DNA from 3 places in the Clostridium sp. FP1 genome. Region 3 is predicted to be linked to each of the others. Evidence: predicted binding sites of a transcription regulator. Region 3 holds the regulator's gene; each other region holds the start of a gene.

Region 1 (7,874 bases), 1.6 Mb from region 3:
TAGATTTATTAGAAAAAAATTCATTTGAAACATTGGAATTCAATGAAAATTTTGATTATCTAAGGAAGTATTTAGGCGATTTTGATAAGGACATAATGCTTATTAACTTGGAAAAATCAAGAAGGAGAAGAAGGTAGAAATTAATGTTAAGAATCAATAAAAATAAAGAACCGGATTTCCTTCTCAAATTCAAGAGAAAAAACATTCCAAAGTTATTTCAACAATATAATAATTTACTAGTTTCTTGTAATGAAAAGAATAGTTGTGGCAGTGTAAAACAAAATAAATATTCTGAGGAATTTATTAATCCAGTAATTGAAAATCCAAAAGATTTTCTTACATATAATCTAGCCAGTGGAGAAATTATTCCAATATATAAAGATGTAGTGGATATAAGAAACAAAAGAGCGTCATACACTATTGAACTTCTAAATCTCAATAATCATGTTTTAAAAGATGCAAGGAAGAACTTGATACAGATTTTAGAAGTATACAGAGAGAATTTTGAAGAAATTACAACCTATCTACAATACTTTTTAGATGATGGCCATAACTTTCCAAGTTTAATAAGGTTCTACATGGAAGGGTAAAATATATGATTTTAAATCTATCAATGAAAACTAATAAAAAATCTCAACTTTAAAAATTTATTTTAAAGTTGAGATTTTTTTATTGAATTTTTTTATTGATGTCGCCAACAACATCAAGCATAGTAACCTTTCTTAGAGCATTTTCCATTGCTTTTTGTGCACTAAGCAAAGTGACTTCGATAACAGATTGAATGTTTGCACCTATTGGGCAATTGGGATTTGGATTTGGATGAATTTGAAACAAACCACCATTTTCAACTACGTCTACCGCTTTGTATACTTCTAATAAACTTATATCTTCAATATGTTTAGTGAGATAGGAACCGCCAGTTCCGCGTTTCATATCAACAAGGCCTGCATTCTTAAGCATTCCAAGTATTCTTCTAATTACCACTGCATTGGTATTCACACTTCCTGCAATCATATCTGAGGTGGGCAATGGATTTGCATAAATTGATAGAATAGATAATATATGGACTGCTACCGGGAATCGACTACTTATTTTCATGACCAAAACCCCTTTTTATCTATTTATTGCTTATGAATCCTAATTTAAAATTATTTCAACTTTTTATTAGGAGTTATGAGTTATACACAAACAATACTATCACATAGACGCCTATCCTTCCAATAGAATTTTATCAAGTCCCTTAAAATTGCTATAGCCTTGTGCTATTATTGTTCGTTTATTATCTTTTTCAAGAATAATCGTTGGAAAACTCTGTACTCCTAATTTTTCTCCTTTTTTAAAGTATTCAAAAGTTTCTTCCATCAATTCCTCTGAAAGAAATTTTTTCTCAAAGTCTTCTTTAGAAACACCAAAACTTTCGGCAATTTTGCTATAGATAGAAATATCATTCATGTCTTCTCCGTTTACAAAGAAGGCCTCCTGTATTTTTTTTACAAAATCAAAGGACATGTCTTTATTTAATTTTTGAAAGAGAACCACTGCTTTTGCACCTGGCAAGCTATCAAGAATTCTATCACTGCTATCTAATACATTTTTATTGAAGCCTTCACCAAAGTGTATACCAGTTAAGGCCTCTACTCTAACATTGCTAGTTTTTATAAATTCACCTAGACGAGTGTCCATGGTTTTAACTTCATCACCTATCCACATACCTCCAGGTATGATTTCAAAGTCATATTTATCTTTATGATTTTTATGGATTCTAGTAATAACATCGCTAAAACCATAGCACCATCCACACATTGTATCCATAATGTAATATACTTTATTTTTCATATTTTTATACCTCCTAAAATATTAGTATCCAATAGTAAATCTTTGGCGAGAAAATTTTGGATTTGAAGCTTCGTCAAGAAGAGCTTGTGCATAGTCTTGAAAAGAAATTTTGCTTGCGCCTTTATCATCTACAATTAAATCATCTTTACCAAGCTTATATTTTCCAGTTCTGATTCCAGATTCAAATAGGGCTGCAGGACTTAAAACTGTCCAGTCCAGTTCATTTTCATTTTTATAAAGTTCTAAGGCACTAGTATGTGCTGAGCTAATTGGTTTCCAATCAGCAGGAAAGTTCTCTGAATCACCTAATTTAAGGCTAGGAGCCACGTATAGACTTCCTGCTCCACCGATAGCGATAAGTCGAGGTACCAAAGCTTTTTTTGTTGCATTTATTAAATTTTTTGTAACAACTAATAAACTATCTTCTGCTCCGAGCTTTGGACCAAAAGCACTAATAACAAGGTCATTTCCTTTTATTGCATTTACTAAGCTTGTTTCATCAAATGCATCTGCCTGAATTATTTTTAAGCTACCTTGCTTATTTATATATTTAGCTTGATTATGAACAATTGCTGTAACCTCATAATTTCTTGCTAGGGCTTCTTCCAAAATCACCTTACCTACATTTCCATTTGCACCTATAATTGCTATTTTCATATTTATCATCCTCCAAATTTAATTTTAATCATTAAGTTATATTTATTAATGTAACCTACTTGATTACGACTGCCGTTGTACTCATTATAGTTACAACAAGAAAATTTGTCAACTGTTTTTTTTAGTTTTTTTTAAAAACACCCTAGTAGGGTAGGGAGCGTGTTCCTTTGTCACCATCTAGCGCCTCCGAGGTCCAGGAAATTAACAGGTACAGTAAAATTGCCGTTGAATTAATTGAAAAAGAGGTTGATGAAAAATACAAGGAAAAGTCATTGTGGAAACTGTGGTAGTATAGGAAAACGTGTTTGCAAATATTTAACTGGAAAATGAGTAAAAAATAGTTAATTAATATATTTAATTAATATGGATTTGATGTTATAATCCTTTATAGGTAACCTTTTCCATTATTCAAATTGAAAAAAGATAAAACCTATTTTTGTATTAGAGGAGAAGTCTATGAAAAAGAATGCTAAAACTGCAATAATTAACTCGTTTAAACAATTATTAACCAAAAAATCTATAGATAAGCTTACAGTAAAGGAAATTTGTGAACATTGCAATGTAAACAGGCAAACTTTTTATAATCACTTTACTGATATCATGGATGTTTTTAAATTTATATTTTTTCAGGAATTATCAACAGATATTGCTCAAAACAGAACCTTTGAAACCTGGGGAGGCGGTTTCCTGGCTACAATGAATTATCTGAAGAAAAACTCGAAAATGATTCTACATGTATATAACTCTTCTTATTGGTGTGAGTTTAATACCTACTTTACAAATCTTTCTACCAGATTATTAGATGATGTGGTAGATGAGTGTGTTGAAAAAACCACAGTAAAATTAAAGGATAAAGATCATGTTTTCATAGTTAATTTTTATAGACATGTGTTTAATGGGCTGATTATAGACTGGGTAAGTGAAGGCATGGAAGAAGAACCCGAAAATCTCCTTAAAAAGCTCTTGACCATGATAACCGGAAGTATTCCTCGTTCTGTTCTTGCATTTGAAGAAGAAATAAAAGAATAATTATTTTAGATAAATGAAAGTGTATAAAATAGACACTTTCATTTTTTTGTCTATTGAAATGAATTTGACAAAAATTATACAATAGATATATAAAATACTATATATATAAAACACTAGATGTTTATATTAGGGGGGATAATATGTTTAATTTTAACTATGCCAACGGGGCATCAGCATTAAGTGTATGGGGTGTTTGGATAATTGTTTTCGTAGCGCTCTTTGCCTTTAATGAAGTAGCTCGCAGATTTAAGTATGTTGGTTTGTTTAGTTTTGTTGTTTTACCAATAGTACTTTCAATATTATGGTTTACGGTACTAAGTGACACAACTTATACAGACTGGTTCCATTTAGCAAAGGTGTATTCGTCTACAGCTGGATGTATAGGTTTTTGGTGCATCAGGCACTTTAAGGGGAAAAATAAATTAACAGGTAAAGAGTGGAGATTATCTGATAAAAAATGGATATTATGTTTTCCACCTCTTATTCTTGCAATTAACATTATGGAGGCAGTAATTCGTGATTTCCAAGTTGGCATTCAGTATGCTGGTGGGGGGACGTTAGCAGATGAAGCCATGTATGTACTTGGTGGTAACTGGAATTTTATGAATGGTATAGCGGGTATTCTAAACATCATTGCTATAACCGGATGGTTTGGAATTTGCATAAAGAAACAGACTTCAAAAGATGGCAGCAAGGATATGTTGTGGCCTGATATGCTATGGTTTTGGATTATAGCCTATGATTTATGGAATTTTGCTTATACTTATAACTGTCTTCCGGGACATGCTTGGTATTGCGGTCTTGCTTTGTTACTAGCGCCAACCCTCTGTGCATTTACAGTGGGAAAAGGAGCATGGCTACAGCATCGTGCACAAACACTGGCTATATGGTGTATGTTTGCACAGACATTCCCAGCCTTTATTGATAAGGGTGCTTTTGTCGTGTCGTCATCTTACAATAAAGGGGCACTATTTGCATTTAGCTTCATAGCACTAGCTGTAAATATAGCAGTATTTGTTTACATGATTTACAAAGTAGTTAAGACAAAGAGAAATCCTTATCTTGGCGAACTTTATACAGATTTGAAAGAATTTAAAGAAATCAAAGCGCTTGCAGAGTAAATATAAACACAAGCATTTTACTCATAATTAGACAAAATGCATTTATTGTCTATTGTGATGTCTCAAAATTTTTTTTATAATCAAGTTATAAAGAATATTAGTTTTTAGGAGGTATTTAATATGTATTATAGCAATGGAAATTATGAAGCATTTGCACGTCCTTTAAAACCAGTTGATGTAGACAAAAAATCTGCTTACCTAGTTGGAGCTGGACTCGGGTCATTGGCAGCTGCATGTTTTTTAGTACGTGATGGTCAAATGAAAGGTGATAATATTCATATTCTTGAAGAACTTAGTATCGCTGGCGGAGCTTGCGATGGTATTAATGATAGTCAAAAGGGATTTATTATTCGTGGTGGTCGTGAAATGGAAAACCACTTTGAATGCTTGTGGGATTTGTTCCGTTCTATTCCTTCTATTGAGACGGAAGATGTTTCTGTTTTAGATGAATTTTATTGGCTAAATAAAAAAGATCCAAATTATTCTTTGCAGAGAGTAACGATGAATAAAGGTGAGGATGCCCATACCGATGGAAAGTTTGGATTAAGTGATAAAGCTTCTATGGAACTTGTTAAACTATTTATGAGTCGTGATGAAGATTTGTATGATAAGAAGATTTCGGATGTGTTCTCAGAGGAACTTATTAATTCTAACTTCTGGCTTTATTGGAGAACCATGTTTGCTTTCAGAGATTGGCACAGTGCATTGGAAATGAAGCTTTACCTTCAGAGATTTATTCATCACATTGGGGGCCTTCCAGATTTATCTGCTTTGAAATTTACCAAGTACAATCAATATGAGTCATTAATTCTACCAATGGTAAAATATCTTGAAGCTCATGGCGTTAAGTTCCAATATGATACGGTGGTAACAAATGTTATTTTTGATATTAAAAATGGCAAAAAGCTTGCTAAGGAAATTGTTTATAAACATAAGGATAAGGAAGAAACTATAGAACTTACTAAAAATGATTTAGTATTTGTCACTAATGGAAGTTGCACAGAAAATTCTACCCTAGGTGATCAAAACCACGCACCAAAATTTGATAAATCTATAGGCGGTTGTTGGCAGCTTTGGAGAAATATTGCGAAACAAGACCCAGCTTTCGGTGATCCCGATAAATTCTGTACTAGTACAGAAGAAACATTTTGGGAATCTTCTACAATTACCACACTTGATGACAGAATTCCTCCATATATTGAGAAAATTTGCAAACGTGACCCATTTAGCGGAAAGGTTGTTTCCGGTGGTATCATTACTGCAAAAGACTCAAATTGGCTTATGAGCTATACTGTAAATAGACAACCTCACTTTAAATCTCAACCAAAAGATCAGCTAGTAGTTTGGGTATATGGTTTATTCTCCGAGATTCCAGGAAATTATATAAAGAAACCAATGAGAGAATGTACAGGCGTGGAAATTACCCAGGAATGGCTTTATCATATGGGTGTGCCTGAATCTGAGATTCATGATATGGCTACAAAATCTGCAATCTCTATCCCTTGCATGATGCCGTATGTTACTGCATTCTTTATGCCAAGAGCAGAAGGTGACAGACCTAAGGTTGTGCCTGAGGGCTGCGAGAACTTTGCTTTCCTTGGTCAGTTTGCTGACACACCTCGTGACACAGTGTTTACAACCGAGTATTCAGTTAGAACAGCTATGGAGGCAGTTTATACATTGCTAGGCATAGATCGTGGGGTTCCAGAGGCATTTAATTCATGCTATGATGTCCGTCAACTCTTAGATTCTACAGTAAAAATGATGGATGGTAAAAAAATTACTGAATTGAACCTCCCATTTATGGAAAAATTTATGAACGAAAAAACCATGAAGATGGTTTCTGGAACAGTTATTGGAGATTTGTTGAAAAGGTATAAAATGATCTAAACCAATATAAATACAGAGGTAAGTTATCTCAGTCGGCTAATTTATTTTTAGTCGGCTGTTATGATTTACTTTTATATGTCTATTGAAAAATATTTAGAAGAAGTTGTACAATAAATACTTATCTTGACCAGAGTTATAAGGATTTGAGAAAAAAATTAATATAAAATGGAGGGGTACTGATTTGGATATATATAAAATTCTTGAAATCAAACAAAGTGTGTTTGAAGATAATGACAAGCAGGCGGATTTGCTTAGGGAACAATTGAAAAAAGACAAGACCTTTTTATTGAATTTAATGTCATCACCAGGCTCGGGTAAAACAACAACTATTTTAAGAACTATTGAAGCTTTAAAAGATGAAATGAGAATTGGCATTTTAGAAGCCGACATTGACTCAGATGTTGATGCTAATACTGTTTCTAAGACTGGTACAAAAGTAATCCAATTGCACACAGGTGGCATGTGTCATCTAGATGCAGATATGACTAAGCAAGGGTTAATAGGCCTTGGAACAGAAGACGTTGACTTCGCTATTTTAGAAAATGTAGGAAACTTGGTATGTCCAGCAGAATTTGACACTGGTGCATCAAAAAATGCCATGATTTTAAGTATACCAGAAGGCGATGATAAACCTCTAAAATATCCTTTAATGTTTTCCATTGTGGACGTTTTATTAATTAACAAGATGGATGCAATAGGTTATTTTGATTTTGATTTAGAAGCAGTGAAAGCACGTGTAAAAAAATTGAATCCGAATATTAAGGTTATCCCCATTTCTGCTAAAAAAGGTGAGGGAATGGATGAATGGACACAGTGGATACGTACAGAAGTAAAAAATTGGAATGAAAAATAGCACCCATAATTATATGAAATAATGGATTAAATTTGGGGGGGAAATAATGTGGTAAAGAAAAAAGTACTTGAACTAGCCAATAAGATTGCTGCTGGGATTACTGGCGGGATAGTAAAAGTAAAACCAACAGACCCAGAATATAGAATTCTAGAGCCCGTTGTTACAGATGAAATGGCAGAGATAGCACTTAAGCTTGAGATTCGCAAACCAAAAAGTGTAAAGGAAATTGCGGGCCTTTGCGGCAAACCTGCTGATGAAGTAGAGAAAATACTATTTAAAATGGCAATTGATGGTGTTGTTAAAATAGATGAAGAAGAAGGAATTGATAAGTACTCCCTAGAGCTTTATGTTCCTGGTGTAATGGAATACATGGTTGCAAACAAAGGAAATGTTGCAAAGTATCCAGTAATTGCCGAGTGTTTTGAAGAATATACAAGAAAATTAGGGGGATTAATGGCAGGAAATATTCCAGTAGGGCTTGGCGTAAT
Region 2 (7,874 bases), 240 kb from region 3:
GGGATGTTTTGCATATTTTGTAACTTTCAATTTAATGGGGAGAGATTATGATGCAGCTGTAATGGCTTCTGGTAATTGTGGATTTGGCATGGGTGCTACACCAAACGCAATGGCCAACATGGGAGCTATGACAGCGAAATATGGTCATGCTCCAAGGGCGTTTTTTATTGTGCCACTGGTGGGAAGTTTATTTATAGATTTCTGTAATACTGGAGTTATTACAATGTTTATTGAGGTTTTTGGGAAATAATAAGCATGTGCATTTTACGAAATAGTTAAAAGTATAAGTAATAATAAAAAAGTCAAAAATAGCGAGAAAATATCTCGCTATTTTTATTCTAAGGCATAAATGGAGTCTTTGTAAAGGATTTTAAACTTATGGCTTGATAAAAAAAAGTATGAACTTTATAATTAGGGCATAAGCTTTAAGGAAGGTGACAAATGGATATAATTAATGATTACTATAATGAAGTTATATGCAGTATTAATGAAGGGGTTATTGTTATAGACAATAAAGGCATCATAAAAATCATTAATAAAGCTGCTGAAAAAATGTTAAGGGTTAATGCAGAAGATAGCATAGAAAAAAATATATTAGATATATTTCCACATAGTGAATTATTAAAGGTATTTGAAAAGGGAGAAACGCAAGGAAATATAAAAGAGGGAAAGTTTATTGTAACCCGCAGCGCAATAACTGTTAAGGGTGAAGTTATAGGTGCACTCCAAATATTTAGTGAAGAAAAAGGAGATAATCTATTTGTAAACCTGCGAGATGATGGTGACGATTCCGAAAGCATTTTAAATACAATTATTAATACTGTAAATGAGTGTGTAGTTGTAGTAGATAAAAATGGAATAATAACTATGATGAGCAATGCATATAAAGAACTTATTAATTGTAAAAATCCAGAGGGAAAGCATGTGACTCAGGTTATTGAAAACACAAAATTACATATAGTAGCAAAAACTGGGGAAAAACAATTTGGAGAACTTCAAGAGGCTAATGGGCATAAAATGATTTCTATGAGAGTTCCTATAAAAGAACATGGTAAAGTTGTAGGGGCCATTGGAAAAGTAATGTTTAAGGATTTGAGCAATTTCAAAATATTGAGTAATAAACTGTGGAATTTGGAAAAAGAAGTTGAATACTATAAAAATGAGTTATGCGGGGATGGAAAAGCAATATATACTTTTAAGAATATTATAGGACATAGTGCTAAGAGCCGTGAGGTAATGAAAATGGCCAAAAGAGTAGCTAAAATAGAGTCAAACGTTTTAATTACTGGTGAGAGTGGAACTGGTAAAGAACTTTTTGCTCATTCTATTCATAATGCCAGTAGAAGGTGTTTAAAACCTTTTGTAAAAATCAATTGTGGAGCTATCCCAGCAGAGCTTTTTGAGTCAGAAATGTTTGGATATGAAGAAGGAGCTTTTACTGGCGCTAAAAGATCAGGTAAGAAAGGTAAGTTTGAACACGCAAATGGAGGCACCATTTTATTAGATGAAATTGGTGATATGCCTATGAATATGCAAGTTAAACTTTTAAGGGTTATTCAAGAAAAAGAGTTAGTCAGGGTTGGTGGAAATGATGTTATAAAAGTTGATGTACGTATTATTGCCTCTACTAATAAGTCACTAGAAGGGTTAATAAAAGATGGAAAGTTTAGAGAAGATCTGTATTACAGATTGGATGTTATGCATTTGAAATTACCTTCCTTAAGAGAAAGGACGGAAGATATTGAAGAATTATCAAATGAACTTCGAAAAAAAATAAGTAAAAAATATGGGGTTTATTCCGAAGGTATTTCTAGCGAGGCCATTGATTATTTAAAATCTTATAGTTGGCCTGGAAATATAAGGCAACTTGAAAACGTAATAGAAAGATCTATAAACTTGCTTGATGCAGAGCTTTGTATAATGCCAAGGCATTTGCCAGAAAAGATAATTAAAAATAATATAAAAAAATATTCATTAGAAAATAATTATTTGAAAGATGTTGTTGAAACTATTGAAAAGGATCTTATTATGGAGTGTATAGAAAAAACAGGTGGAAATAAAAGAGAAACAGCGAAAAGATTAGGGCTTAGTAGAGCTGGATTATACAAAAAATTAAACCGGTATAATTTAATGGAAATAGCCAATCTACAATAGTACACATGTAAACTTTGTGTACATGTGTTATTTAATATGAATGATAGTTATAGTGTATTAGGCAAGAATTATATGAAAAACTAAATGTATACATATATGAAGTATTGAAAATACTTTTGGCGTTTTTTTTAACAATAAAGTTATAATATTAACAAACTTGAAGCGTGAGAATTAGGGGGACTTTAAGTGTAAACTAAGTTTACACTTAAAGTTATAAGTTGTGTTATAATAAAAAAAGACGTTGATATAGTGTGATGTAGAAGAATTTCTTAACTTGGCATGAAAAATGCTGTGTAAGTATACATAGGAAAAAAAGCTAAAGCAAATGATAAATTCCTATTATATTGTAATAAGCTATTAGTGGAATAAATAAATGGAGGTTATATATATGAGAGACGTAGTAATTGTGTCAGCAGTGAGAACAGCAGTAGGAAGTTTTGGTGGAGCATTATCAAAATTGTCAGCTGTAGAAATAGGAACTATTGCAGCTAAAGAGGCTATAAAAAGATCAGGTGTTAAACCAGAACTAATACAGGAAGCTGTTATTGGTAATGTAATACAAGCGGGACTTGGACAAAATGTTGCAAGACAAATAGCTATATACGCGGGGATGTCTGAAGAATCTTCAGCTCTTACAATAAATAAAATATGTGGTTCAGGACTAAGAGCTGTAAGCATGGCAGCACAATTTATAATGTGTGGAGACGCAGATATAGTACTAGCAGGTGGAACAGAAAGCATGAGTAATGCTCCATATGCACTTCCAAACAATAGATGGGGTGCAAGAATGGGAGATGGAAAAATAGTTGATACTATGATTAATGATTCTCTTTGGGATGCATTTAATAACTATCATATGGGCGTTACTGCAGAAAATATCGCAGAGAAATGGAATATAACAAGAGAAGCGCAAGATCAATTTTCTTTAAAAAGTCAATTGAAAGCTGAAAAAGCTATAAAAGAAGGCAAATTTAAAGATGAGATTGTTCCAGTTTCAATCCCTCAAAGAAAAGGTGACCCAATAATATTTGATACAGATGAATTTCCAAAAGCTGGTTCAACTATAGAAAAACTAAGAAAATTAAAACCTGCCTTTAAAAAAGACGGTACTGTAACAGCTGGTAATGCATCAGGAATAAACGATGGTGCAGCTATGTTTATAGTAATGTCAAAGGCAAAGGCGGAGGAACTAGGCGTTAAACCTTTAGTTACAATAAAAGCTTATGCATCAGGTGGGGTAGATCCAAAAATAATGGGATATGGACCAGTTCCTGCATCTAGAAAAGCATTAGAAAAAGCAGGAATGACTGTAGCGGATTTAGATTTAATAGAAGCTAACGAAGCATTTGCTGCTCAATCATTAGCTGTAGCTAAAGATTTAGGATTTAATACAGAAATAGTAAATGTTAATGGTGGAGCAATAGCATTAGGTCACCCAGTAGGGGCTTCAGGAGCAAGAATACTTGTTACATTAATACATGAAATGATAAAAAGAGATTCTAAAACTGGACTTGCTACCTTATGCATAGGTGGAGGTCAAGGAACGGCCATTATTGTTCAAAGATAAATTAAATGAAAGACCAGTAAAAAAATACTGGTCTTTTTTATTTGCAAGAAAACCATGTAATTATTTATTAATCTTTCTGAAATTAATTAAAAGAGAGGTTGAATATTTACATATTATCAAAAATTAATTTGATTTTTTTATGGTAAATTAGGAATAAAAAAAATTTAAGATGGATTTAATAATAATGTGGCATAATAGTAAAGAATAACTGGAACTATTATGGTATAATTATAATTATAGGAGTGATATAGATGGTTAAAATAAAAAATGCGCTTCCAAACATTTTCACATTAAGCAATATGTCTTGTGGAATTATGTCTATACTTATGAGCTTTGAGAGCAATTATAAATTAGCAGCACTATTTATTCTTTTAGCAGGAATATTTGATAGATACGATGGAAGAATAGCTCGGTTTTTAAAAGTAGATAATGATTTAGGCAAAGAGTTAGATTCATTATGTGATTTAATATCTTTTGGTGTAGCACCTTCCATATTAATATTTAATATTTATAATTTTGTGGAGCTAGGGTATATTGGATATTTAATGGTTTTAGTTTTTCCAGTAGCAGGAGCTTATAGATTAGCAAAATATAATATTACAGATTTTGATGGAGTTTTTTCAGGGATTCCTATCACCATTACAGGCACATTTTTGGCGCTGTATGCACTATTTGTGTTTAATCGACCTCTAAATTTAGGACCTACTATTTTTTTAATGATTGTATTATCTTATTTGATGGTAAGTAAATTTAAATTTAAAAAAATGTAATAGTATAATAAGACATAAGTTTAAATAATATTGTAATGGAATTTTAATAAAATATATTTTAAAATGCAATTATTGTAGTTGCCTCACCTTATGGTGAGGCTTTTTTTAATTTTTAAATCTGTAGTAATATTCAGGTGTATCTTCAGTAATAGCTTTAAATTCATAGCCTAAATCTTTATAATATTTTATGATTTTAGGTAGAGCGGCTACAGTGTTTTTATTATTGAAATTGCAATGCATTAGAATTATGGCTGCATCTTTATTGCCTTTAATTATTTTTGAGTTGCAAATAAGCTGGTCCACGCTTAAATTAGGGTTTATACCATCATATATATTAACATTCCAATCGTACACTTTAAAATTGTTTTTATGAAGAGCATCTAAAGAAAGAGCATTTAAGCGCTTAGAACTACCACCAGGAAATCTAATAATCTTAGGAGCAAAACCTGTAACCTCTTGTATTTTATTGGAGGTTTTTGTCATTTCATCAATAAAACCCTCCGTGCTTCTATATATTTTTTTAAAATTATGACTGTAGGTGTGAAGACCTATACCGTGACCTTCATTATATATTCTCTTAAGAATTGACTCCTTTCCTTCAATTTCTTTACCTACCACAAAAAAAGTAGCTTTTACATTTTGTTTTTTTAATACATCTAATAGTGCAGGTGTAACAATATAAGTAGGGCCATCATCAAAAGTTAAATAAGCAATTTTTGAAGGGTTTATATCAGCGGAGTCTTTACAAAATAAATTTAAAGATATAAATGCTGGGCTATTTTTTACTATATTATTTTTGCCAGCACTGTTAGTTAAAAATAATAGAATAATAGGAGTAATAAAAAAAAGAAGAATATATCGTTTTCTAAGAGTCATATTATCGCCTACCTTTAATTTTTTCATAATTAGTTTACCCAAAGAAATGTATATTAAAGCAGCATATTTTTAATTGATAAATCATTGATAAATGATTGACAGTCAATACTAAAATTTTGTATAATTACCTTGTTCCGTATAGAAAGAATTTTCTGACTGTATGGAAAACAAACTAATTAATCAGAACTTTAGGTGATGATTAATTATTATAAATTCGAACCTAATTGTTAAGAGTTTATCTAAGCAAAAGGAGGGTAAAAGTATTAAATATTAATAGGTATACTTTGACCTTTTACATTTTGTAGAAGGTTTTATTATTTGGCGGAAATTTTGGATACCTTGTGCTAAAAAAACATGGCATAAAGAATAGAGGGATAATATGGAAAAAAGAATTGGCGTTGTAGGAATTATAATAGAAGAATTTACTAATGCTACTTTTGTTAACGACATACTGCACGATTTTGGGGATTTAATTGTAGGAAGAATTGGAGTGCCTTACAAGGATAGAGGAATATTTGTAATTTCTATAATTGTAGATGGAACCATGGACGAAATAAGTGCAATGACAGGTAAGATTGGAAAGATTCCAGGGGTAAATGTTAAAGCTGCAATAACTAAGCAATAGAGAAAAAATATAGTAGAAAAAATAAAAAATATTGGAGGAATTTAAAAATGAAAGAATATAAAGCTGAGGATTTTATCATTGATTCTGAAATAAATGAGTCTATAGAATACGGAAAGAAAATGGCTGAGGATAAAGCTTTTGTAGTGGAACTTTTAAACAAAGCTAAAACCTGCGTTGGGCTTACTCATAGAGAAGCTTCTGTGCTTTTGAATATAGAAGATACCGAATTATTACAAGAAATATTTAAAAGCGCTAAAGAAATTAAAGAAAAAATATATGGCAAAAGGATAGTAATTTTCGCACCATTATATGTAAGCAGTTTTTGCATAAATAACTGTCAGTATTGTGGGTATAAGCATTCAAATGATAGTATTTCAAGAAAAAAACTTAATATGGAAGAGCTAAAAGAAGAAGTGAAAATTTTAGAAAGTTTAGGGCATAAAAGATTAGCCCTTGAAGTGGGAGAAGATCCTGTTAATACACCAATTGAATACGTACTTGAATGCATAAAAAACATATATTCAATAAAATTTGAAAATGGAAGTATAAGAAGAATAAATGTAAATATTGCTGCTACGACCGTTGAAGAATATCAAATGCTTAAAGAGGCAGAGATAGGAACTTATATATTGTTCCAAGAAACCTACCATAAAGAAACCTATGAAAGATTCCATCCAAAGGGACCGAAGCATAATTATAATTATCATACAACAGCAATGGACAGGGCAAAGCAGGCAGGCATAGACGACATAGGTATTGGAGTGTTATATGGTTTATATGAATATAAATACGATACAATAGCAATGCTAATGCATGCAGAGCATTTAGAAGAGTCTACAGGTGTAGGACCTCATACTGTGTCAGTACCAAGATTAAGACCCGCAGAAAATGTAAGTCTTAAAGATTATCCATATTTAGTAACAGATGAGCAGTTTAAAAAATTAGTTGCAGTGTTAAGACTTGCCGTTCCTTATGCAGGAATGCTTTTATCTACAAGAGAAGATGTAAAATTTAGAGAAGAAGTTTTAGCCTTAGGTGTATCTCAAGTTAGTGCAGGTTCTTGTACTGGAGTTGGTGGATATGCTGATGAATATAGCGGTCATAAAAGTGAAGAAAAACCACAATTTGAGATTGGAGACCATAGATCGCCAAAAGAAATCATAAAAAGCTTATGTGAAAGTGGGTATATTCCAAGTTATTGTACTGCTTGCTATAGAGAAGGAAGAACTGGTGACAGATTCATGAGACTTGCAAAAAATGGACAGATCCATAATGTATGTCAGCCCAACGCTCTTCTAACATTAAAGGAATTTATGTTGGATTATGGTGATGAAAATATTAATAAAATAGTAGAAGAAACTATAAGAAAAGGACTTGAAGAGATACCAAATGAAAAATCAAGAGAGGCAACGAAGGAGAAACTAGATAGAATAGAAAAAGGGGAGAGAGATTTAAGATTTTAGTAGACATAGGGTTAAAAAAGTATGAAGTTTATCCTACGTGATTTGCAATAAGAACTGTAAACGTGAAATTTGATTAAGAAATTCTAATTTTTTGCGAATATAAAACTTTCTAGCGCTCACACTCGGCATCCTGCCTCGGGTTCGCTAGCCTGACTTCCTGTCAGGCTTACGAAAGTTTTACATTCGCAAAAGAAGAATTTCTAAATCAAATTTCAATGTTTATGCGTTACTTATTGCAAATCACTACGGATAAACTTCATACTTAGTATCATTTAATATCTATCGCAATTTAAGTATCTTTGGAAGTAATAGGAATAGAGACATAGAAACATAGAAATAATATTAGAAGTACTTGTAGGGTTTTAAAATAAAAGTTGTGGATAGTTCTTAAGATTGAGATTAAAGTGTGTAGAAAATAC
Region 3 (7,874 bases):
GATTATAGTTCCTTATTCATTGGAGGTGGTTTATACAAATATTGATTACACTTATGATATTATGAAAAAAGATTTAGAAGGACTAAAGGCTAGGTACCCATTTATTGAAGTTGCCAGTGCAGGCAAGAGTGAGCTAGGAAAAGAACTTTATTATGTAAAACTGGGGAATGGACCTAATAAAGTTCTTTATAATGGGTCTCATCATGCTATTGAATGGATAACTACTGTACTTTTAATGAAGTTTATTGAGAATTTTTCTAAAGCCTATGCTACAGGACAAAATTTAGAGGGTTACAATGTCCAGGATATATGGAATAAGAACAGTATATATGTGATGCCTATGGTGAATCCAGATGGTGTTGACTTAGTGCTTAATGGGCTAGATAGGAGTAATCCATACTACAATGATTTAATTAAGTGGAATAATGGAAGTACGGATTTTTCTAAAACTTGGAGCGCAAATATAAGGGGGGTAGACCTTAATCATAATTATGATGCTCTATGGTTAGAGTCAAAGGAGGCAGAAAAAAGCTATGGGGTATATGGACCAGGGCCTACAAGATATTCAGGTACGTCGCCAGAATCAGAATCGGAGTCTAAAGCTCTAGCGGATTTTACAAGAAAAAATAATTTTAGATTAGTAATAGCCTATCACAGTCAAGGGGAAGTGATATACTGGGATTTTCAAAATTTGGCTAGTCCGGAAGCTAGAAAAATAGGAGAGATATTTTCAAAATTAAGTGGTTATGAACTCGCAGAAACCTATGGAATTACAAGTTTTGCAGGATATAAGGATTGGTTTATAGATAAATATAGAAAACCTGGTTATACCATTGAGGTTGGACTAGGAGAAAATCCTCTTCCAATAAGTCAATTTAATAAAATTTATAAGGATAACATCAAAGTATTATTAGAAGGAGCATTGGTTTAATCCTTTATAAACACTAAAGGAGTATGAAATTTAATTAAGCGTTTTTTCTTATATTAGGCTATAAGGTCAAGTATATATTGCTAAAATGCTTTCACTTCGCCAAGTAATTCTAAAATTTATTTTATTTGCATCTGCTAAAAAAAGCAAACTCGCTGTCGCTCAAACATGCTTTTTTCTTTACGTAGTTGCAAAAAAATAAATTTTGAATTACTAAGGCTTGTTCAAATGCATTCTGCGCAATATATACTTTTGTTAGCATAATCTAAGAAAAAATACCAATACCTATTATTTTTCATAGTAAAAGACCTTAAGGTTTACTAAATAAACTAAGGGTCTGTAACTTATTATATATTTCTGAACTTTTGTATTCTGTCTGCAGTCTTTTTGATGCTTGTTAAAATAGTAATATATGGGAAGTGTGAAATTTATCCGTAGTGCATTGCAATAAGAAGCGAAGAAACATTGAAATTCCATTTAAAAATTCTTCTTTTGCGATATAAAATTTCCGTAAGCCTGTCAGGACGACAGGCTAGCGAACCTGAGCCAGGATGGCGAATGTGAGCGATAGGAAATTTTATATCGCAAAAGATTAGAATTTTAAATGGAATTTCCAGTTTCGAGCCCGTTTGCAAGGCACGCAGGATAAATTTCATACTTTTTTTATAGTATCTTTAATGGCACTATTTTTATTCTGCGTCATCTAAAAAGTCTTCCCAAGCTGCATAAAGATCTTGAAGTTCCTTTTTAACATTTGAAAGTTGATTATTTACGTCAGAACTTCGAGTAGGGTTTGAATAAACCTCTTCAAGGCAAAGATCGTTATTCAATTTTTCCGATTCTTGTTCCAATGAAGAAATTTTATCTTCGAGGTCTTTTAGGTCCGTTTTCTTTTGTTTTTCTAACTTTGATTCTTCTCTTTTCTTCTTTTTATCAAAATTAATTTGAGTTTTTGACATCCCGGCCTGGGCTTCTTCCACTTGGAACCTAAGAGGGTTTTTCTTTTTTTCTATATAATAATTATAATTACCTAAATACTCTTTGAGGCCATCTTGATTTAATTCAAGTATTTTAGTAATTACCTTGTTTAAGAAATATCTATCATGGGATATTACAATAACGGTGCCGTCATATCCTAGGATTGATTCTTCTAAGGCTTCACGGGACATAATATCCAAGTGATTTGTTGGTTCATCTAATAGTAAGAAATTGGATTTAGATAGCATGATTTTAAGAAGATTTATCCTGCATCTTTCTCCACCACTTAACGCGGATATATTTTTAAATACATCTTCTCCTATGAATAAAAATGCAGCTAATGCACTGCGCACTTCTGTGGTAGTAAGTTTAGGGAATTCATCCCAAACCTCATCTATTATAGTTTTTCTATCATTCAAATTTGATTGTTCTTGGTCATAATATCCTACAAAAATATTTTTTCCTAATATTTTTATGCCTGTATCACTGGCCATTTTATCCATAATAATTTTAAAAAGAGTGGTTTTCCCACGACCATTTTCACCGATAAGAGCAATCTTATCTGATCTTTTCATATCTAAATTTAAATTCTGGAACAAAAGATTATCTCCAAATGATTTTGATAAATTCTCTATATGAAGAACGTCATTTCCACTTTTAATTTCTGTTTCGAAATTCATCCTAGTTTCTTTAGGATCTCTATCAGGTAGATCGATCTTTTCCATTTTGTTTAAAGATTTTTGTCTGCTATCTGCAGCCCTTACACTTTTTTCTCTATTAAAGGACCTATACTTAGTTATAATATCCTCTTGTCTTTTTATTTCTGATTGCTGCAAATTGTAGGCTTTTAACTGAATTTCATAATTTTTCTTCTTTAAGTCAATAAAAGTTGTATAGTTCCCATTATAACAATCTACATGACCGTTAAGCAGTTCAAAGGTTTTATTAGAAATAGCATCTAAAAAGAATCTATCATGGGATATTATAAACATAGTCCCTTTATAGGATTTCAAATAATCTTCTAACCATTCTATAGCATCTAAGTCTAGGTGGTTAGTAGGTTCATCCAGTAAAAGTACATCTGGATTTTTAAGTAATAACTTGCATAGTGCAACTCTAGTTTTTTGACCACCGCTTAATATGTTAATTGGCTTATTGTAATCTTCTTCCATAAAGCCAAGTCCTTTAAGAACCCTACTAATTTCTCCTTTATAGGTGTATCCTCCGCGATTATTGTAAAGGTCATAGGTTAATGTATACTCTTTTATTATTCTGTTAGTGTATTCTTCTTTTGAAGCATCATAAGGTTCATTCATTTTTGATTCTAAATCTTTAAGGTTTTTTTCTAAGGCTAATAGATTATCGAATACTAAAAGTGTTTCTTCGTATATAGTATTATTGGAATTTAATCTTAGATCCTGAGATAGATAACCAATTCTTTTGTTTTTATCTATAAATAGCTCACCATTATCAGAATCCAATTGATTTGTAAGTATTTTGAAAAGTGTAGATTTACCAGCTCCATTAGCACCAATAAAACCGACTTTTTCACCTTCATTTATACTAAAAGTTATTTTGTCTAAAATAACATCTATACCATAACTTTTGTGAATATCTTTGCAACTTAGAACTATTATTATGTTCACCTTCCTACTCTGTAGTATTAAAATATTATTACAATAATAAAATGCAATGCTATTTGAAGTAATTAATGTAGTTGAATTGCTAAAAATATGAGACTCTACTAATTATAAATAACAATTAAAGTTCATTCATATAATATTGTACTATTTATATTGAAACTTTTGTAGTGAAAAACAAATATATGTGGGATTAATTTTAAAAAATAGTGTAGAAAGGAAGTAAAATGGGGAAAATACAATAAGAACTATTAAATTTGTAATAAAAAGTAGTGTTAACTTATAATAGTGTGGTAAAATAAATAATATGAAATTTATGATGTTGGTGGAGGGATGTAAACTGTGGAAAGAAAAAAGAATATATCAATGGCAGTTATTAAAAGATTGCCTAAATACCATAGATACTTAAGAGAACTTTTAAAAAATGATGTAGATAGAATATCCTCAAAAGAATTAGGGGAGAAAATTGGGTTTACAGCATCTCAAATTAGACAAGATTTGAATTGCTTCGGAGATTTTGGACAACAAGGGTACGGGTATAATGTAAAAGAATTATTAAATGAAATCAGCGGAATACTAGGATTGTCAAAAGAATATAAGATGATAATAGTAGGTGCAGGCAATATTGGGCAAGCTATTGCAAATTACACTAATTTTGAAAAGCTGGCATTTAACTTAGCGGGTATTTTTGATATTAATCCAAAGCTTATAGGACTGAAAATTAGAGATGTTGAAGTAATAGATATAGATGGGTTAGTGGGATTTTTAAAAGAAACACCCATAGACATTGGTGTAATCTGTGTGTCCAAAAACAATGCTCAAACAGTGGCTGATATGATGGTAACAAATGGGGTTAAGGGTATATGGAATTTCGCACCTGTAGATTTAGATGTACCAGAAGAAATAATAGTGGAGAATGTCCATTTAAGTGAAAGTCTTTTAACCCTCAGTTGTTTAATGAATGACAGGACATATCCATAAAATAGTGGTGGAACACTTAGCATAATTAAAAGTTGGAAAACACTGTTTTTAAATAAAAAGGTGTTTTTTTTGTTGAAATAAGTGCAGAAAAGAGATATAATGTAATTGGAGTAAAGTACTTCAATTATTTTTTTTCAATCTTAATTGTTATATTATTAACAAATTGTTAATAATATATTAATTCGTAAGGAGTGGATTGTTGTGGAATACAAAAATGTTGTTCTTCAAAAAGAAGACAAAGTTGCAGTTATTACAATTAGTAGACCCAAAGCTCTAAATGCATTAAATACAGAAACGTTAAAAGAGCTAGAACTCGCAATTGATGAAATTGCTAGTGATGACCAAATCTACGCAGTAATTATAACAGGCGGGGGAAAAGCTTTTGTTGCAGGCGCTGATATCTCAGAAATGAAAGATCTCGATGCAATGGGTGGTAGAAGATTTGGAAATTTAGGAAACAAAGTATTTAGAAAACTAGAGACTTTAGAAAAACCTATAATAGCAGCAGTAAACGGTTTTGCGCTAGGTGGAGGTTGTGAGCTTTCTATGGCTTGCGATATTAGAATAGCTTCATCAAAAGCAAAATTTGGACAACCAGAGGCAGGTCTTGGAATAACACCTGGATTTGGAGGTACCCAAAGACTCGCTAGACTTGTAGGTACAGGTATGGCTAAACAATTATTATTTACTGCAGAAATTATTAATGCAGAAGAAGCCTTAAGAATAGGGCTTGTTAATAAGGTAGTAGAACCTGAAAATTTAATTGAAGAAGCAAAACTATTAGCTAAAAAAATTGTTAACAACGCACCTATAGCTGTTAAGTTGTGTAAAACAGCAATCAATAGGGGTATGCAAATGGATATAGATACAGCTTTGATTTATGAAGCTGAAATTTTTGGCGCGTGCTTTGCCACAGAAGATCAAAAAAGTGGAATGACAGCATTTCTTGAAAAATCAGAAAAATGCTTTAAAAATAAATAAATAAATATAAAATTTAAAAAAACAAGATAAAGATAATAATTATTATTTTTATCAGAGAATAGTGAGGAGGAAGGGTTATGGATTTTTCATTGACAAAACAACAAGAATTTGTAAAACAAATGGTAAGGGAATTCACAATAAACGAAGTTGAACCATTAGCTGCAGAAATAGATAGAACAGAAAGATTTCCTATGGAAACTGTAGAGAAAATGGCTAGATATCATATGCTTGGTATTCCAATTTCAACTGAATTTGGTGGAGCGGGTGGAGATAATTTATCTTACGTTATAGCTGTTGAAGAATTATCAAAAGCATGTGGAACTACAGGCGTTATACTTTCAGCCCATACTTCATTATGCGCGGGCCCAATAGACATGTTTGGTTCATTAGAGCAAAAGAAAAAATATCTAATTCCACTTGCAAAAGGTGAAAAATTAGGTGCGTTCGGATTAACTGAGCCGAATGCAGGAACAGATGCGTCTGAGCAACAAACTACAGCGGTTTTAGAGGGCGATAATTATATATTAAATGGTTCGAAAATATTTATCACGAATGGCGGAGTAGCGGATACATTTATAGTCTTTGCTATGACTGATAAGAGCAAAGGAACAAAAGGAATTACTGCTTTCATAGTTGAAAAAGAGTTTCCTGGATTTTCAATTGGTAAACACGAAGATAAATTAGGAATAAGAGCCTCTTCAACTACTGAACTTGTATTTGAAAATTGCATAGTTCCAAAAGAAAACATGCTTGGAAAAGAAGGAAAAGGCTTTGGTATAGCAATGAAAACTCTTGACGGAGGAAGAATTGGTATAGCAGCTCAAGCACTAGGAATTGCAGAAGGAGCACTAGAAGCAGCAGCTAAATACATGAAAGAAAGAAAACAATTTGGAAAACCTCTATCAGCATTCCAAGGTTTACAATGGATGATGGCTGAACTAGATGTTAAAGTTGAAGCTTCAAAACTTTTAGTATATAAGGCAGCATGGAATAAAGATAATGGCCTTCCATACAGTTTAGAAGCTGCTAGAGCAAAATTATACGCATCAGAAACAGCTATGGAAGTTACAACTAAAGCTGTTCAAATCTTCGGAGGATATGGATATACAAAAGAATATCCAGTAGAAAGAATGATGAGAGATGCTAAGATAACTGAGATTTACGAAGGAACTTCACAAGTACAAAAAATGGTTATCGCTGCAAACTTATTAAAGTAGGAGGGGATTAAAAGTGAATATAGTTGTATGTTTAAAACAAGTTCCAGATACAAATGAAGTTAAAATAGATCCAAAGACAGGAACCCTTATAAGAGAAGGAGTTCCATCAATCATAAATCCAGATGATAAAAATGCACTAGAGGAAGCACTAAGATTAAGAGATAGCGATGGCGCTTATGTAACCGTTATAAGTATGGGACCACCACAAGCGGAAAAAGCGCTAAGAGAAGCACTAGCTATGGGAGCGGACGACGCAATATTAGTATCTGACAGAGCATTTGCAGGAGCAGATACATTAGCTACATCACATGCACTGGCAGCAACTTTGAGGAAATTAGACTACGATGTAGTTTTTGCAGGTAGACAAGCAATTGATGGAGATACAGCGCAAGTTGGTCCGGAAATAGCAGAACACTTAGGTCTTGCTCAAATAACTTACGTTGAAAAAGTTGAAATAATTAAGGGCGGATTAAAAGTTAGAAAAGCTTGGGAAGATGGATATGAAAACATAGAAGTTAAAACACCGGTTCTTTTAACAGCTATAAAAGAGTTAAATCAGCCAAGATACATGAATATAAAAAACATTTTTGATATGTATCAAAATAAAGAAGTTAAAGTTTGGAATGCAGATATTATTGGAGCAGATAAAGCTCTTCTTGGACTAAGCGGTTCGCCAACAAAGGTTAAGAAGTCTATGACTAAAGAACCTAAAGGAAACGGAGAACTTGTAAAGTTACCACCTAAAGAAGCAGCTCAGTATGTAGTTTCAAAATTAAAAGAAAACCACTTTATTTAAGGAGGGATTTAGCATGAATATAGAAGATTATAAAGGAATCTGGGTCTTTGCTGAGCAAAGAGATGGAGAACTTCAAAAAGTATCACTTGAGATTTTAGGTAAGGGACGGGAAATAGCAGATAAATTAAAAGTAGAATTAACAGCGGTAGTACTTGGAGATAAAACAGATGCTATGACGGCTGAACTCATAGCATTTGGCGCAGATAAAATTATAGTAGCTGAGCACCCACTACTCGGCCACTTTTCAACTGATGCCTATGCAAAAGTTATTTGTGAACTTGCTATCGAAAGAAAGCCAGAAGTCATATTTATTGGAGCAAGTTATTTAGGAAGAGATTTAGGACCAAGGGTAG

The links. Region 3 encodes Rex, which represses fermentation and respiration genes when NADH is low (regulators of the CRP and FNR family bind a similar motif). Its sites were predicted from a motif close to ATTGTTAANNNNTTAACAAT; they were not measured.
Region 1: the regulator Rex is predicted to act here: its motif matches at 3,575-3,594, upstream of G9F70_RS10690 (DUF5692 family protein).
Region 2: the regulator Rex is predicted to act here: its motif matches at 2,291-2,310, upstream of G9F70_RS04205 (acetyl-CoA C-acetyltransferase).

Annotation. Positions count from the first base shown of each region.
Region 1 is NZ_JAAMNJ020000001.1:2,211,238-2,219,111, forward strand. It holds gene G9F70_RS10660 (AAA family ATPase) at 1-137, shown strand, start outside; gene G9F70_RS10665 (HNH endonuclease) at 144-590, shown strand; gene G9F70_RS10670 (Rrf2 family transcriptional regulator) at 670-1,098, opposite strand; gene G9F70_RS10675 (DsbA family protein) at 1,210-1,836, opposite strand; gene G9F70_RS10680 (NAD(P)-dependent oxidoreductase) at 1,858-2,493, opposite strand; gene G9F70_RS26980 (hypothetical protein) at 2,661-2,783, shown strand; gene G9F70_RS10685 (TetR/AcrR family transcriptional regulator C-terminal domain-containing protein) at 2,950-3,522, shown strand; gene G9F70_RS10690 (DUF5692 family protein) at 3,663-4,643, shown strand; gene G9F70_RS10695 (oleate hydratase) at 4,764-6,533, shown strand; gene hypB (hydrogenase nickel incorporation protein HypB) at 6,715-7,386, shown strand; gene G9F70_RS10705 (FAD-dependent oxidoreductase) at 7,435-7,874, shown strand, end outside.
Region 2 is NZ_JAAMNJ020000001.1:827,112-834,985, forward strand. It holds gene gltS (sodium/glutamate symporter) at 1-250, shown strand, start outside; gene G9F70_RS04200 (sigma-54 interaction domain-containing protein) at 442-2,154, shown strand; gene G9F70_RS04205 (acetyl-CoA C-acetyltransferase) at 2,543-3,721, shown strand; gene pssA (CDP-diacylglycerol--serine O-phosphatidyltransferase) at 3,973-4,491, shown strand; gene G9F70_RS04215 (polysaccharide deacetylase family protein) at 4,597-5,394, opposite strand; gene G9F70_RS04220 (TM1266 family iron-only hydrogenase system putative regulator) at 5,747-5,992, shown strand; gene hydG ([FeFe] hydrogenase H-cluster radical SAM maturase HydG) at 6,040-7,455, shown strand.
Region 3 is NZ_JAAMNJ020000001.1:589,560-597,433, forward strand. It holds gene G9F70_RS03065 (M14 family metallopeptidase) at 1-931, shown strand, start outside; gene abc-f (ribosomal protection-like ABC-F family protein) at 1,618-3,543, opposite strand; gene G9F70_RS03075 (redox-sensing transcriptional repressor Rex) at 3,889-4,527, shown strand; gene G9F70_RS03080 (short-chain-enoyl-CoA hydratase) at 4,729-5,508, shown strand; gene G9F70_RS03085 (acyl-CoA dehydrogenase) at 5,586-6,725, shown strand; gene G9F70_RS03090 (electron transfer flavoprotein subunit beta/FixA family protein) at 6,739-7,521, shown strand; gene G9F70_RS03095 (electron transfer flavoprotein subunit alpha/FixB family protein) at 7,535-7,874, shown strand, end outside.